Regions from separate parts of the Phreatobacter stygius genome, predicted to be linked through region 2. Evidence: predicted binding sites of a transcription regulator. Region 2 holds the regulator's gene; the other holds the start of a gene.
The links. The regulator HrcA, encoded in region 2, represses chaperone genes, less so after heat shock. The targets are predictions, from matches to a motif close to GTTAGCACTCNCNNNNNGNGAGTGCTAAC.
Positions count from the first base shown of each region.

Region 1: groES (co-chaperone GroES) is a predicted target of HrcA. The motif match lies at 3,802-3,830, and genes of this name have one in related genera.

Region 1 covers NZ_CP039690.1:3,438,695-3,445,137, reverse strand. Annotated here, with positions in the region: gene E8M01_RS16125 (LysR substrate-binding domain-containing protein) at 1-235, opposite strand, end outside; gene E8M01_RS35080 (DUF1127 domain-containing protein) at 431-766, shown strand; gene E8M01_RS16115 (sulfite exporter TauE/SafE family protein) at 1,037-1,816, shown strand; gene E8M01_RS16110 (DMT family transporter) at 1,813-2,697, shown strand; gene E8M01_RS16105 (PaaI family thioesterase) at 2,700-3,182, opposite strand; gene E8M01_RS16100 (MarR family winged helix-turn-helix transcriptional regulator) at 3,244-3,702, opposite strand; gene groES (co-chaperone GroES) at 3,901-4,191, shown strand; gene groL (chaperonin GroEL) at 4,244-5,884, shown strand; gene E8M01_RS16085 (ABC transporter substrate-binding protein) at 6,095-6,443, shown strand, end outside.
Region 2 covers NZ_CP039690.1:3,009,054-3,015,496, reverse strand. Annotated here, with positions in the region: gene E8M01_RS13960 (ActS/PrrB/RegB family redox-sensitive histidine kinase) at 1-1,171, opposite strand, end outside; gene hemW (radical SAM family heme chaperone HemW) at 1,249-2,430, opposite strand; gene E8M01_RS13950 (non-canonical purine NTP pyrophosphatase) at 2,440-3,102, opposite strand; gene rph (ribonuclease PH) at 3,099-3,812, opposite strand; gene hrcA (heat-inducible transcriptional repressor HrcA) at 3,962-5,044, shown strand; gene E8M01_RS13935 (VOC family protein) at 5,215-5,595, shown strand; gene E8M01_RS13930 (alpha-ketoglutarate-dependent dioxygenase AlkB family protein) at 5,605-6,225, opposite strand; gene E8M01_RS13925 (hypothetical protein) at 6,222-6,443, opposite strand, start outside.

The sequences.
Region 1 (6,443 bases), 430 kb from region 2:
TGAGCTTCACAATGCGCCGGGCGTAGTCGAGCAGGCGCTCGCCATCCTCGGTCAGCCGCGAAGCGCGGCCGTCGCGTTCGAACAGCGCCTTGCCGACCCGCTCCTCCAGCCGCTTCATCTGCATGGACACGGCCGACTGGGTCTTGAACACCACGTCCGCCGCCCGGGTGAAGCTGCCGGTATCGGCAATCGCCATGAAGGTTCGCAATTGATCGATGTCGAGAAGAATGGCCATGGGGTGCCCAAAAGGTTCGCATCAACGTCTCTGATGAGAGACATTAAAAACATTCGCTTCAATGATCAATCTCAATGTGCGATCGTTTGCCCATCGGAAAGCGTCCATTCGCACGGGAGATTCCCGGCCGCACGTGCCACCCGGCACGAGCGTCAGGTGCTGCTTGTCCGCATGATGTCTGAAAGGAGACACCTCATGGCTATGATCACCGCTACTCTCGCTTCCGCCTTTTTCTCGGTGGTCGGCGTTGCGCGTCGTCAGGTCCAGGTGATCAATTCCTGGCGTCAGGCGCGACAGGACTATGCTGCCCTGTGCGAGATGGACGACAAAACGCTCGCCGACCTCGGCTTGTCGCGAGGCGATCTTCGAGACGCCACGGCAGCCGGATATTTCGGCGATCCGACTGTGATCGTCGCGACCCGTGCCGCCGAACGTGGCCATGGCCGCCGGCCGCAGGTAGTCGCCGTCACCGGCCCGTCGATCGTCCCCGACGTCGTCAGTCATCTGCCGCGCGTCGCCACCTGCAATTGATCCCAGGCGTTTCTCCGTTTCAGTGGAACGGAGAAACGCCTGGCCACGTTGTTCCCACGCATTTTGCGCGGAGAGCCTTACCCCGCGCTCCGCACAGCCTGTCCCGAGGGCCGGTCGTCCCCTCGCCCGCCACTCGGGACAACCTCAAGCCGCCGTGGTCCGCCGCGGCGGCTTTTTTCTTGTTTCCGCGCGCGCCATCGCAAGGCCGCGCATGGTTGCATCGCTCCGGCCGACCTATCGCGACCCGCGCAACGCAGATAGCAATCGCTCATGACGCTTGCGGCCTTCCCAACCGATCCAGCCTTTTATGCCGTCGGCATCACCGCGACCTTCCTGATGGGGCTCGGCAAGGGCGCCTTCGGCGGCGGCCTGGCGATCCTCGGCATTCCGCTGCTGGCGCTGGTCATGGATCCGATCCAGGCGTCGATCGTCACCGCCCTGCTCGTCGCCTTCATGGACATTTTCGCGATCGGCAGCTTTCCGCGCAGCGCCTGGTCAAAGCCCGATCTGGCCTGGCTGCTGCCGGGCCTGGTCGCCGGCACCCTTGCCGGGTTCATGGTGTTTGAATATGTCGACCAGCGCGTTCTCGCGCTGATCATCGCAGTGATCACGCTTGCCTTTACCGCCCGCTATTTCCTGAAAACCGGCGCCGCCGCGCCAAGCCTGCCGGTATCGCCACGCCTGGCGCTCGCCGCCAGTGCCGGGGCCGGCTTCACCACCTATATCGCCCATGCCGGCGGCCCGCCGCTCGCCATGTATCTGCTGCGCCGCGATCTGACCAAGACCGCCTATGCGGCAACCACCATCGTCGTGTTCACGCTCGGCAATCTGATCAAGCTGCCGGGCTTCGTCTATTCGGGGCTCGACCAGCCGGGGGTGTTCGTCAAGGCGCTGGCGCTCGCGCCGATCGTGCCGGTCGGCGTGCTGATCGGCCGGCGGCTGCATGACGGCCTGTCGCGTGAAAAGCTCTACGGTCTTTGTTATGGCCTGGTCGGAATCGCCGGCGCCAAGCTGCTCTGGGATGCGATCCGCGCATTGTGGCCGACATGACGACCCGCCCATCCAAATCGCCAGTTCCCATGCCATTCCTGGTCGGAGCCTTCGGGGTCTTCCTGCTGGCGCTGATGGACGCGCTGATCAAGAGTGTCGCCGCGGCCCATGCGACACCCCAGATCGTGTTCATGCGCTTTGCCTGCGGCCTGCCCTGGGCGATCCTGGCGCTCGCCGTGCTGCGGCCGCCCATGCCTGGCAGGGAAATGGTCCGCGCCCATCTGTTCCGCGGCGCACTGGTGGTGCTGACCGCCGGCCTGTTCTTTTATGCCCTGGCCAAGCTGGAGCTCGCCGAGGCGATCACGCTCGCCTTCCTGTCGCCGCTGTTTCTCGCCGCACTCGCGGCCCTGATCCTCAAGGAAGCGATTTCTCCGGCGGTGATGATCGCCATCGTCGTCGGTTTCATCGGCATGGCGATCATCGTCGCCGGCAAGGTCGGCGGCGGCGTGTTCGATCTCACCCGCATTCTCGGCATCGCCGCGGCGATCCTCAGCGCATTCTTCTACGCAGCCAATCTGGTGCTGCTCAGACAACGCGCCCAGACCGACGCGCTCGGACTGATCGTGCTGTTCCAGAACCTCTTCCCCATGCTCATGATCGCGCCCTTCGCCTACATGGTCTGGGAGACCCCGGACCCGCGCTCCTGGGTGCTGTTCGCCGGCATCGGCCTGCTCGGCCTCGCCGGCCACCTGTGCATGGCCTGGGCCTTTGCGCGCGCCAATGCCGGCCCGCTCGGCGTGCTCGAATACAGCGCGCTGATCTGGGGCTCGGCGCTCGGCTATCTCGCCTTCGGCGAAGTGCCCAGCTGGACGACCTGGGCCGGCGCGGCGCTGATCATCGCCGCCTGCCTGGCGGTCGCGCGGCGGCAAACCGGCCGCTGAGGTCAGGCTGCCGGCGGGCGGGCTTCGAAGATCATGCAGGTTTCGGTGCCATGGGCGATCAGACGGCCCTTGGCGTCGGTCAGGCGCGCCTCGGACGTGGCGATCCGGCCGCCGGCATGAATGACCTTGCCTTCGCAGCGCAGGACGCCGGCGTCGGGCAGAAGCGCGCGGACATAATTCACCTTCATCTCGACAGTGGTATAGCCCTGCCCCGCCTTGATGACGGTATGGACGGCGCAGCCGAGTGCCGAATCCAGCATGGTGGCGTGCCAGCCGCCATGGATGGTGGCCAGCGGATTGTAGAAATCGGCTGACGGCGTGCCCTCGAACACGGCCTTTCCGGGCTCGACCTCGACCAGCAGGAAACCCATGGTCTTGGCGATCGGCGGCGCCGGGTGGCGCCCGGCAAGCATGTCGCGCAGAAAATCGATGCCATCCTGGGCGGCGGCTTCAGCGGGCGGAACAACACCGTAATGAATCGTCATCTGTCACCTATCGTGTAACTGCACGTTACGGATGCTGCCACGGCCGGTCAAGCGCCGCCGCTCAGGCCTCGCGCGCCTTCAGCGTCCTGCGAATGGCGCGCAAGCCCTCGCGGGTGTCGTGCCACAGCGCCGCGCCCACGGCTCCCTCCATCCGGGCATGTTCAGCCTCCCAGAGCGGGATGGCGGTGGACAGGAGGCCGGTGCCGGTCTCGGTCAGTTCCGGCTTCATCGCCCGGCCTGGGCCGCTGGAAACGCTGACCAGGCCGGATGTCTCGAGCCGCTTCAGATTGCGGGTCATGGTGGTGCGGTCGAGCGCCAGCACATCGGACAAGGCGGTAACCGAGGCCACATGTCCCGAGGCCAGCGCCGCCAGGATGTTGAACTGGGTCACCTCCAGGCCGAGCGGGGCGAGGATCCGGTTATAGGCGCGCGTCACCGCATGGGCGGTCATGCGCGTCTGGAAACAGATGCAGGAACGCGCGATCCGCGTCAGCGTGGCTTGATCGGGGGCCGTCTTCATGTCGTCACGATCCGGCGAGACAAGGGCGACGTCAAGTTTTGGTCGCGAGCGGCGCGTTCTTGACTCTCTCCGGCCATACGCTTATCTCCCCGACCAGCTGTTAGCAGTCACGCTACACGAGTGCTAACAGCTCGGCCGATCTCGGCCGCCACGATATTCTGCGGCCTTCGCGCCGCTCATTTCAGGGACCATCAACCCATGAAGTTCCGTCCGCTGCACGACCGCGTGGTCGTTCGTCGCCTGGAGTCCGAGGAGAAGACCAAGGGCGGCATCATCATCCCGGATACCGCCAAGGAAAAGCCGCAGGAAGGCGAAGTGATCGCCGTCGGCGCCGGTGCCCGTGACGAAGCCGGCAAGCTGGTTCCGCTCGACGTGAAGAAGGGCGACAAGGTGCTCTTCGGCAAGTGGTCGGGCACGGAAGTGAAGATCGACGGCGTCGACCTCCTCATCATGAAGGAGAGCGACATCATGGGCGTGATCGCGAAGTAATTTCGCACCGCCCAGCCCCTCCCCTTTAGTTCTTTCCGACAGGAGTAAGCCAATGGCTGCCAAGGACGTGAAATTCGCCCAGGACGCGCGCGAGAAAATGCTGCGCGGCGTCGACATCCTCGCCGAAGCCGTCAAGGTGACGCTCGGCCCCAAGGGCCGCAACGTCGTCATCGAAAAGTCGTTCGGCGCGCCGCGCATCACCAAGGACGGCGTCACCGTCGCCAAGGAGATCGAGCTCGCCGACAAGTTCGAGAACATGGGCGCCCAGATGGTGCGCGAAGTGGCCTCGAAGACCAACGACCTCGGCGGCGACGGCACCACCACCGCCACCGTTCTCGCCCAGGCGATCGTCCGTGAGGGCGCCAAGTTCGTCGCCGCCGGCATGAACCCGATGGATCTGAAGCGCGGCGTCGACCAGGCTGTGCTCGAGGTCGTCAAGACCCTCGAAAAGTCGGCCAAGAAGGTCAAGTCCTCGGCTGAAGTCGCCCAGGTCGGCACCATCTCGGCGAACGGCGACAAGCTGATCGGCGACATGATCGCCAACGCCATGCAGAAGGTCGGCAACGAGGGCGTCATCACGGTCGAAGAGGCCAAGAGCCTCGACACCGAAGTCGACATCGTCGAAGGCATGCAGTTCGACCGCGGCTACCTGTCGCCCTACTTCATCACCAATGCCGACAAGATGATCGCGGATCTCGAGGATGCCTATATCCTCATCCACGAGAAGAAGCTGACTGGCCTCCAGGCCATGCTGCCGGTGCTCGAGTCGGTCGTCCAGACCGGCAAGCCGCTGATCATCGTCGCCGAGGACGTCGAGGGCGAGGCTCTGGCCACCCTCGTGGTCAACAAGCTGCGCGGCGGCCTGAAGGTCGCAGCCGTGAAGGCTCCGGGCTTCGGCGATCGCCGCAAGGCGATGCTCGAGGACATCGCGATCCTCACCGGCGGCCAGGTCATCTCCGAAGACCTGGGCATCAAGCTCGAGAACGTCACTCTCCAGATGCTCGGCCGCGCCAAGAAGGTGCTGATCGAGAAGGAAAAGACGACGGTCGTCGACGGTGCCGGCAAGAAGAAGGACATCGAGGCCCGCATCGGCCAGATCAAGGCGCAGATCGAGGAGACCACCTCGGACTACGACCGCGAGAAGCTGCAGGAGCGTCTGGCCAAGCTCGCCGGTGGCGTGGCGGTGATCAAGGTTGGCGGTGCCACCGAGATCGAAGTCAAGGAGAAGAAGGATCGCGTTGACGACGCGCTCAACGCCACCCGCGCGGCCGTGCTGGAAGGCATCGTCCCGGGCGGCGGCGTCGCTCTGCTCCGCGCCAAGGCCAGCATCGCGAAGCTGAAGTCGGAGAACGTCGACGTTCAGGCCGGCATCAATATCGTGCTGAAGGCCATCGAAGCGCCGATCCGTCAGATCGTCGAGAACGCCGGCGTCGAAGGTTCGATCGTGGTCAACAAGATCATGGAGAGCAAGTCGGCGACCTACGGCTTCAACGCCCAGACCGAAGAATATGTCGACATGTTCGATGCCGGCATCGTCGACCCGGTGAAGGTGGTTCGCACCGCCCTGCAGAACGCCGCCTCGGTGGCTTCGCTGCTCATCACCACGGGCGCGATGATTGCCGAAGCGCCGAAGAAGGAAAGCGCTGCTCCGGCCATGCCGGGCGGCGGCGGCATGGGCGGCATGGATTTCTGATCCAGCCACTCCAACCTCCACGCATACGGAAGGGGCGCCGCAAGGCGCCCCTTTTCGTTTGGCCTTGCCGGCATCGGGCAAGCCCTCCGGGCACGCAAAGCTGTCCAGCCATTGGCACCGGCTTTCGACCGTGGGAGTTTAAGCGATATCGAGCCGCCTGGATCCGCGGCTGGCTGATCCACCCGATGTGCAGCGAAACGGGAGACTGACATGCGACGCCGTAGCTTCCTCACCGGCGCCCTCGCCGCGGCGGCCTTGCCGCGTTCCACCCTGGCCCAGACGCCCTCCCGCGCGAATGTGCTGAAATATGTGCCGCAGGCCGATCTGACCGTGCTCGACCCGATCGGCACGACGGCCTATGTCACCCGTCACCACGCCCTGCTGGTCTATGATCAGCTCTACGGCATCGACAGCCAGTTGAAGCCGCAGCCGCAAATGGTCGAGGGCCACACCGTCGAGGATGACGGCAAGCGCTGGACGTTCAAGCTGCGCGACGGCCTGCGTTTCCACGACGGCGAGCCGGTGCGCGGCCGCGACTGCATTGCCTCGATCAAGCGCT
Region 2 (6,443 bases):
CGTCCGCCGCGCGCCGGCTGCGGCCCTTGCCGCGCCGGGTGAGATAGGGCTCGCCAATGCGGTCGACGATATCGGGCGGGAAGCCCGGGCCGTCGTCGGCAATGATGACGGCCACCTGGCTATTGTCCCAATGCGCCTTGATCGCCACCGACGAGCGGGCGAAATCGACGGCGTTTTCGACAATATTGCCGAGCCCGTAGAGCACCGCCGGGTTGCGCTGGATCACCGGGCCGCCCTCGCGGTTCTCAGGCAGGTCGACGGTGATGGCGACGTCGAAGAAACGGTGTGGCTGGACCACCTCCTCGATCAGCTGGGCCAGCGGCATGGTGTCGAACGGCGCGTCGCCGCCCGACAGGCTCTTCAGTTTGGCCAGAATCTCGCGGCAGCGTTTGACCTGCTCGCCGAGCAGCGCCATGTCCTCGCCGATCGGCCCGTCCTTGGGCAATTCGCCGGCGAGCTCCTTGGTGACCAGCGCAATGGTCGCGAGCGGCGTGCCGAGTTCATGCGCGGCGGCGGCGGCCAGGCCGTCGAGCTGCGACAGGTGCAGCTCGCGCGCCAGCACCAGTTCGGTGGCGGCGAGCGCGTCGGTGAACTGGCGCGATTCCTCGGCGACCTGCCAGGCATAGAGCCCGATGAAGGAAATGCAGAGCACCAGCGCCGCCCAGACGCCGAAGAGGTAGAGCGTCGGCAGACGCAGGTCGTCGCGCCATTCCCACGGCAGCGGCAAATGCACGAAGGCGACGACACTGGCGCAAGCCACCGCCAGGACGCCGATCGACAGGGTCATGCGCGGCGGCAGCGAGGTGGCCGAGATCAGCACCGGGGCGAGGAACAGGAAGGCAAAGGGATTTTCCAAGCCGCCGGTGAGGAACAACAGGAAGGCCAGCTGCAGGATGTCCCAGGCGAGCGACGCGCCGGCTTCCGGCGCGTCCAGCCGGTGATTGGCCGGATAACGCAGCCGGAGCGAAATGTTGAGCCAGGCCGAGGCGCCGACCGCGATCAGGCACCATTCGATCGGCAGCGAGGAATCAAGACCCCAGAATACCGTGAAGATCGCCGCGGTCTGGCCGGCGAGCGCGAACCAGCGCAGCCGGATCAGCGTCTCCAGCCGGACGCTGCGCCGCCAGGTGGTGGTTTCAGTCAGCAGGTTGAGCCTGAGATTCATCCGCATCGGCGGAACCTAGGCCGCATGGGCTGGAAAAGCCATGCGGCGCGACGGCGCCCAAACCGAGCCGAGCCGAAGACGGCTCACATCGCGAGATCGGCGACCACGGCGTCGAGCACCGGGAAACCCGCCGGGGTCACCTTGAGGCGATCGCCGGGCAGGCGCGCCAGGAAACCTTCGCCCTCCAGGAAGGCAATGCGCTCGGGATCCAGCACGCGGCCGGACAGGGCCTCATAGCGCTTCAGGTCAATGCCTTCGGCGAGCCTCAGGCCCATGACCAGGAATTCGTCCGCGGTCTCTTCCTGGACCAGCCGCTCCTCGGCAATGACGCCGGAACCCTGGGCCTCGACCAGGCCGAGCCAGGTTTCCGGATGCTTTTCGGTTGATGTCGCGACCCGGCCGTTGCCAAGCGTCAGCCGGCCATGGGCGCCGGGCCCGACGCCGGCGAAATCGCCCGAACGCCAATAGATCATGTTGTGCCGGCACTCGGCGCCGGGGCGGGCGTGGTTGGAAATCTCATAGGCCGGCAGCCCGGCCTCGCTGCAAATCTGCTGGGTCAGGTCGTAAAGAACCCGGCCCATTTCGGCGTCCGGGACCTTCAGCTTGCCGGCGCGGTGCAGGGCCTCGAACACCGTGCCGGGCTCAATGGTGAGCTGGTAGAGCGAGAGATGTTCGGCGGCTTCCGCAATGGCCCGCCGGAGCTCGGCCTCCCAGGCCTGAGGGGTCTGGTCGGTGCGGGCATAGATGAGATCGAAGGAATAGCGGTCGAAATGCCGGCGCGCGACGTCGACAGCGCGCAGCGCCTCGTCGACCGAATGCATCCGGCCGAGACTTTTCAGGTCGGCATCGTCGAGCGCCTGGACGCCGAGCGAGACCCGGTTGACGCCGGCGGCGCGAAAACCCTTGAAGCGCTCGGCCTCGACGCTGGTCGGATTGGCCTCCAGCGTCACCTCGCAATCGGCACCGACGGTCCAGAGCCTGGCGATCTCGTCGAGCACGGCGCCAACCGTTGCCGGCAACATCAGCGAGGGCGTGCCGCCACCGAGGAAGATCGACGACACGCGGCGGCCGGGCACACGCGCGGCGGTCGTCCTCAATTCGCGGGCAAACGCCGCAACGAAGCGCTCCTGGTCGGGCGCGACATGGCGGACATGGCTGTTGAAATCGCAATAGGGACATTTCGAGGCGCAGAACGGCCAATGGACATAGACCCCGAATCCGGGATCGTCCGTGCCGCCGCCGCCGGGAGGTCGAAATGTCGTCATGGCCCGTATCTAGGCCTTTCCGGCCAGGTTTTGAAGCGGCGGCAGGACCGTTTCGGCGAGCCGCATGAAGGCGCGGGCGCGGTGCGACAGGCCCTGGCCATGGGGCGGCAGGCCATGTTTGGCTTCCGGCCCGATCTCGCCGAAGGTCAGTGCCAGGCCGTCGGGCACAAACATCGGGTCGTAACCGAAACCTTGCGCGCCGCGCGGCGGCCAGGCCAGCGTGCCGAACACCCGTCCCTCGAAGATCGCCTCTTCGCCGTCGGGCCAGGTCAGCGACAGGGCCGAAACGAAATGGGCCCGGGCGCCGGCGGTGGCGACGCCGCGCAAGGCCAGCTCGCGATCGACGCGGGCCATGGCGGCGGCGAAGTCGCGCGGGTTGCCGGCCCAGTCGGCGGTGAACAGGCCGGGGGCGCCGTCGAGCGCGTCGATGGCCAGGCCGGAATCATCGGCAACCGCCGGCAATCCGGTGGCGGCGGTGGCGGCGCGCGCCTTGATGGCGGCGTTCTCGGCATAAAGCGTGCCGATCTCGGCGGGCTCGGGCAGGCCGAGCTCGCCGGCGGAGACCAGCTCGATGCCATGCGGGCCCATCAGGTCGCGGAATTCGGCGAGCTTGCCCTTGTTGTGGGTGGCAACCACCAGCCGGGTGCCGGCGCTGAGCTTGCGGCCGGTCACGCGACCGCCGTCTTCTGCAGGTCGACCAGCTTGGTGCAGCCGGTCTTGGCGAGCGCCAGGAGCTGCAGCAGCTCGGCTTCCGAGAACGGCGTCTTCTCGGCGGTGCCCTGGATCTCGACAATGCCGCCGGCGCCGGTCAGCACGAAATTCGCGTCGGTATCGGCTTCCGAATCCTCGGCATAGTCGAGGTCGAGCACCGGCGTCCCCTTGTAGATACCGCAGGAAATGGCGGCGATATGGTCCTTCAGCGGGTTCGCCTTGACCATGTCGCGGGCCTTCATCCAGGCGATGCAATCATGCAGCGCCACCCAGGCGCCGGTGATCGCGGCGGTGCGCGTGCCGCCATCAGCCTGGATCACGTCGCAGTCGATGGTGATCTGCCGTTCGCCCAGCGCCGGCAGGTCGACCACCGTGCGCAGCGCCCGGCCGATCAGCCGCTGGATCTCCATGGTGCGGCCGGACGGCTTGCCGGCGGTCGATTCCCGGCGCGTGCGCTCCAGCGTCGCGCGCGGCAGCATGGAATATTCCGCGGTCACCCAGCCGCGACCCTGGCCGCGCAGCCAGGATGGCGGCTTTTCTTCCAGGCTCGCGGTGCACAGCACATGGGTATTGCCGAATTTCACGAAACAGGAGCCTTCGGCATAGCGGGCAACCGCGCGTTCGAGCGAGACGGGGCGCAGCGCGTCGGGCGCGCGTTTGGAGGGACGCATGGCGGGTTCCTGGTCAAATGATTGCGGTTCTTACGGCGAGCCGGGCCGAAGAACAAGAACGAGCCCACCGGCAGGGCCGAGCCGTGATAGGCTTCGAGGCTTGATCAGGCGGCCCCCACGGCCCAAATTCGCCGCTTGGAGGTCCAGCCTTGTCCGCCGAAACCCCGCGTTCCCAAGCCACCCTGTCCGCGCTCGCCCAGCTCGACGAGCGTTCGCGCGAGATTTTCCGGCAGATCGTCGAAAGCTATCTGGCCACCGGCGAGCCGGTCGGTTCGCGCAACCTGTCACGGATCATCCCGATGACGCTGTCGCCGGCGTCGATCCGCAATGTCATGCACGATCTGGAGGAAGCCGGCCTGATCTTCGCGCCGCATACCTCGGCCGGGCGGCTGCCGACCGAAACCGGCCTGCGCTTCTTCGTCGACGCCTTGATGCAATTCGGCGATCTCGCCGAATCCGAGCGCAATGCCATCGAGGCCCAGGTCGCCGCCTCCGGTCCCGACCGCTCGATGGAGACGGTGCTGGCGGACGCCTCGCAGCTCCTGTCCGGCATGTCGCGCGGCGCCGGCGTGGTGCTGACCTCGAAATCCAACGCCCGGCTGAAACATGTCGAATTCGTCCGCATCGAACTGGAGAAGGCCCTGGTCGTGCTGGTCTCCGAGGATGGCCAGGTCGAGAACCGCATCGTGCCGATCCCGCCCGGCCTGCCGCCCTCGGCGCTGGTGGAAGCCTCCAATTTCCTCAATGCGCGCATTCGCGGACGGACGCTGACCGAGGCGCGGGTCGAGCTGCAGCGGGGCCTGGCCACCGCCAAGGCCGAACTCGACGGCCTCACCCAGAAGCTGGTCGAGGCCGGCTTCGCCTCCTGGTCGGGCGGCGACCCGGCCGACCGCCAGCTGATCGTGCGCGGCCAGGCCAACCTGCTCGGCGACCTCAAGGCGCTGGAGGATCTGGAGCGCATCCGGCTCCTGTTCGACGACCTGGAATCGAAACGCGACCTGGTCGACCTGCTCGACCGCGCCGAGACGGCGGAGGGCGTGCGCATCTTCATCGGCTCGGAGAACAAGCTGTTCTCGCTGTCCGGTTCGTCGATGATCGTCGCACCCTATCGCGACGGCCAGAGCCGCATCGTCGGCGTGCTCGGCGTGATCGGGCCGACCCGGCTCAACTATGCCCGGATCGTGCCGATGGTCGACTACACCGCCAAGGTGCTGTCGCGGCTGATCGGCTGATCGTTCACAGGGCCCGCTCGCGCAGTCACCGCCGCATTTCCGCCTGCAGGCAATTCGACCATAAGTCACTCGGGCCACACGTTACTCGGACGACACGTTACTCGGACCAAAAGTCACATGGCGGCGCGCCGCCTCATCGACGATCCTCGAAGACCACACGGGAGGCAGGCATGCACGGGAAGTTCAACTGGAACGAATTGATGACCGACGATGTCGAGAAGGCCAAGGCCTTCTACGCCGCGACCGCCGGCTGGACCTACCAGAAGTTTCCCATGCCGGATGCCGAATACTGGATCGCGCACGCTTCCGACGGGTCGCCCGCCGCCGGCATCATGTCGATGCCCGCGGATGATCCGGAGGCGACGCCGGGCTGGCTGTCTTATGTCGAAATCGACAATGTCGACCAGCGCACCCAGGCCGTCACCGCAGCCGGCGGCCAGTTGCTGCAGGAACCCTTCGACATTCCCGGTGTCGGCCGCATCGCCATCATCGCCGACCCGTCGGGCTGCGTCATCGGCTGGCTGACGCCGATCGCCACCCCGACCAACTGACGGTCCGGTTCAGGCGGCCGGGGTGACGCGGCGAAGCGTCAGGTTGATCCGGCCGCCGTCCCTGAGCAGCGTGCTGGTGCCCGGCAGCAGCCGGTCGACGCCGTGAAAGGCGAGCCGGGCGGCGCCGCCGAACACCAGGGCATCGCCCGAGGCGAGCTTGACCGAGACGGTCTTGCCGCCGCGCGCGCTGCCACCGATCCGGAACAGGCCGGTGTCACCGAGCGACAGCGAGACCACCGGCGCGTCGAAATTCTGCTCGTCGCGATCCTGGTGCAGGCTCATCCGGGCGCCGGGCGCGTACCAGTTGACCAGGCAGGCTTCGGGGGCGTGCGGGTAACCGGAAAGCTCCCGCCAGGCCGCCATGACCATCTCCGGGATCGGCGGCCAGGGCTTGCCGGTCACCGGATGCAGCTGCTGGTACCGATAGCCGGCAACGTCCGAGACCCAGCCGAGCGGTCCGGCATTGGTCATCCGGACCGAGAAGGGCTTGGCGGTGCGCGGCATGACCGGCTGGAACAGGGGCGCCTCGCCGATCAGCCCGCGCAAGGTCGCAGCGAGCCCGGCCTGCGCCGGGCCATCCAGATAGCCCGGGTACCAGACGCAGCCCGGAACGACCGGGACGGCGGTCATCGCGACGGCGGACGCCGCGCGGTCGAGGCCTCGGCCGGCGCCGGCGTTGCCACGCGCGCCTCGAGAGCTGCCGCCCGCGCCTCGGTATATTTCAGCGCGCAATAGCCGAGACCCGCATCCGAAGTACCGTAATTGCGGCAGACCCGCTCGCGATTGGCGCCAAAACCGGCCTGTTCCTGCAGGAAGGCCCGCCCCTCGGGGGTCGTGCGCAGCCGCGC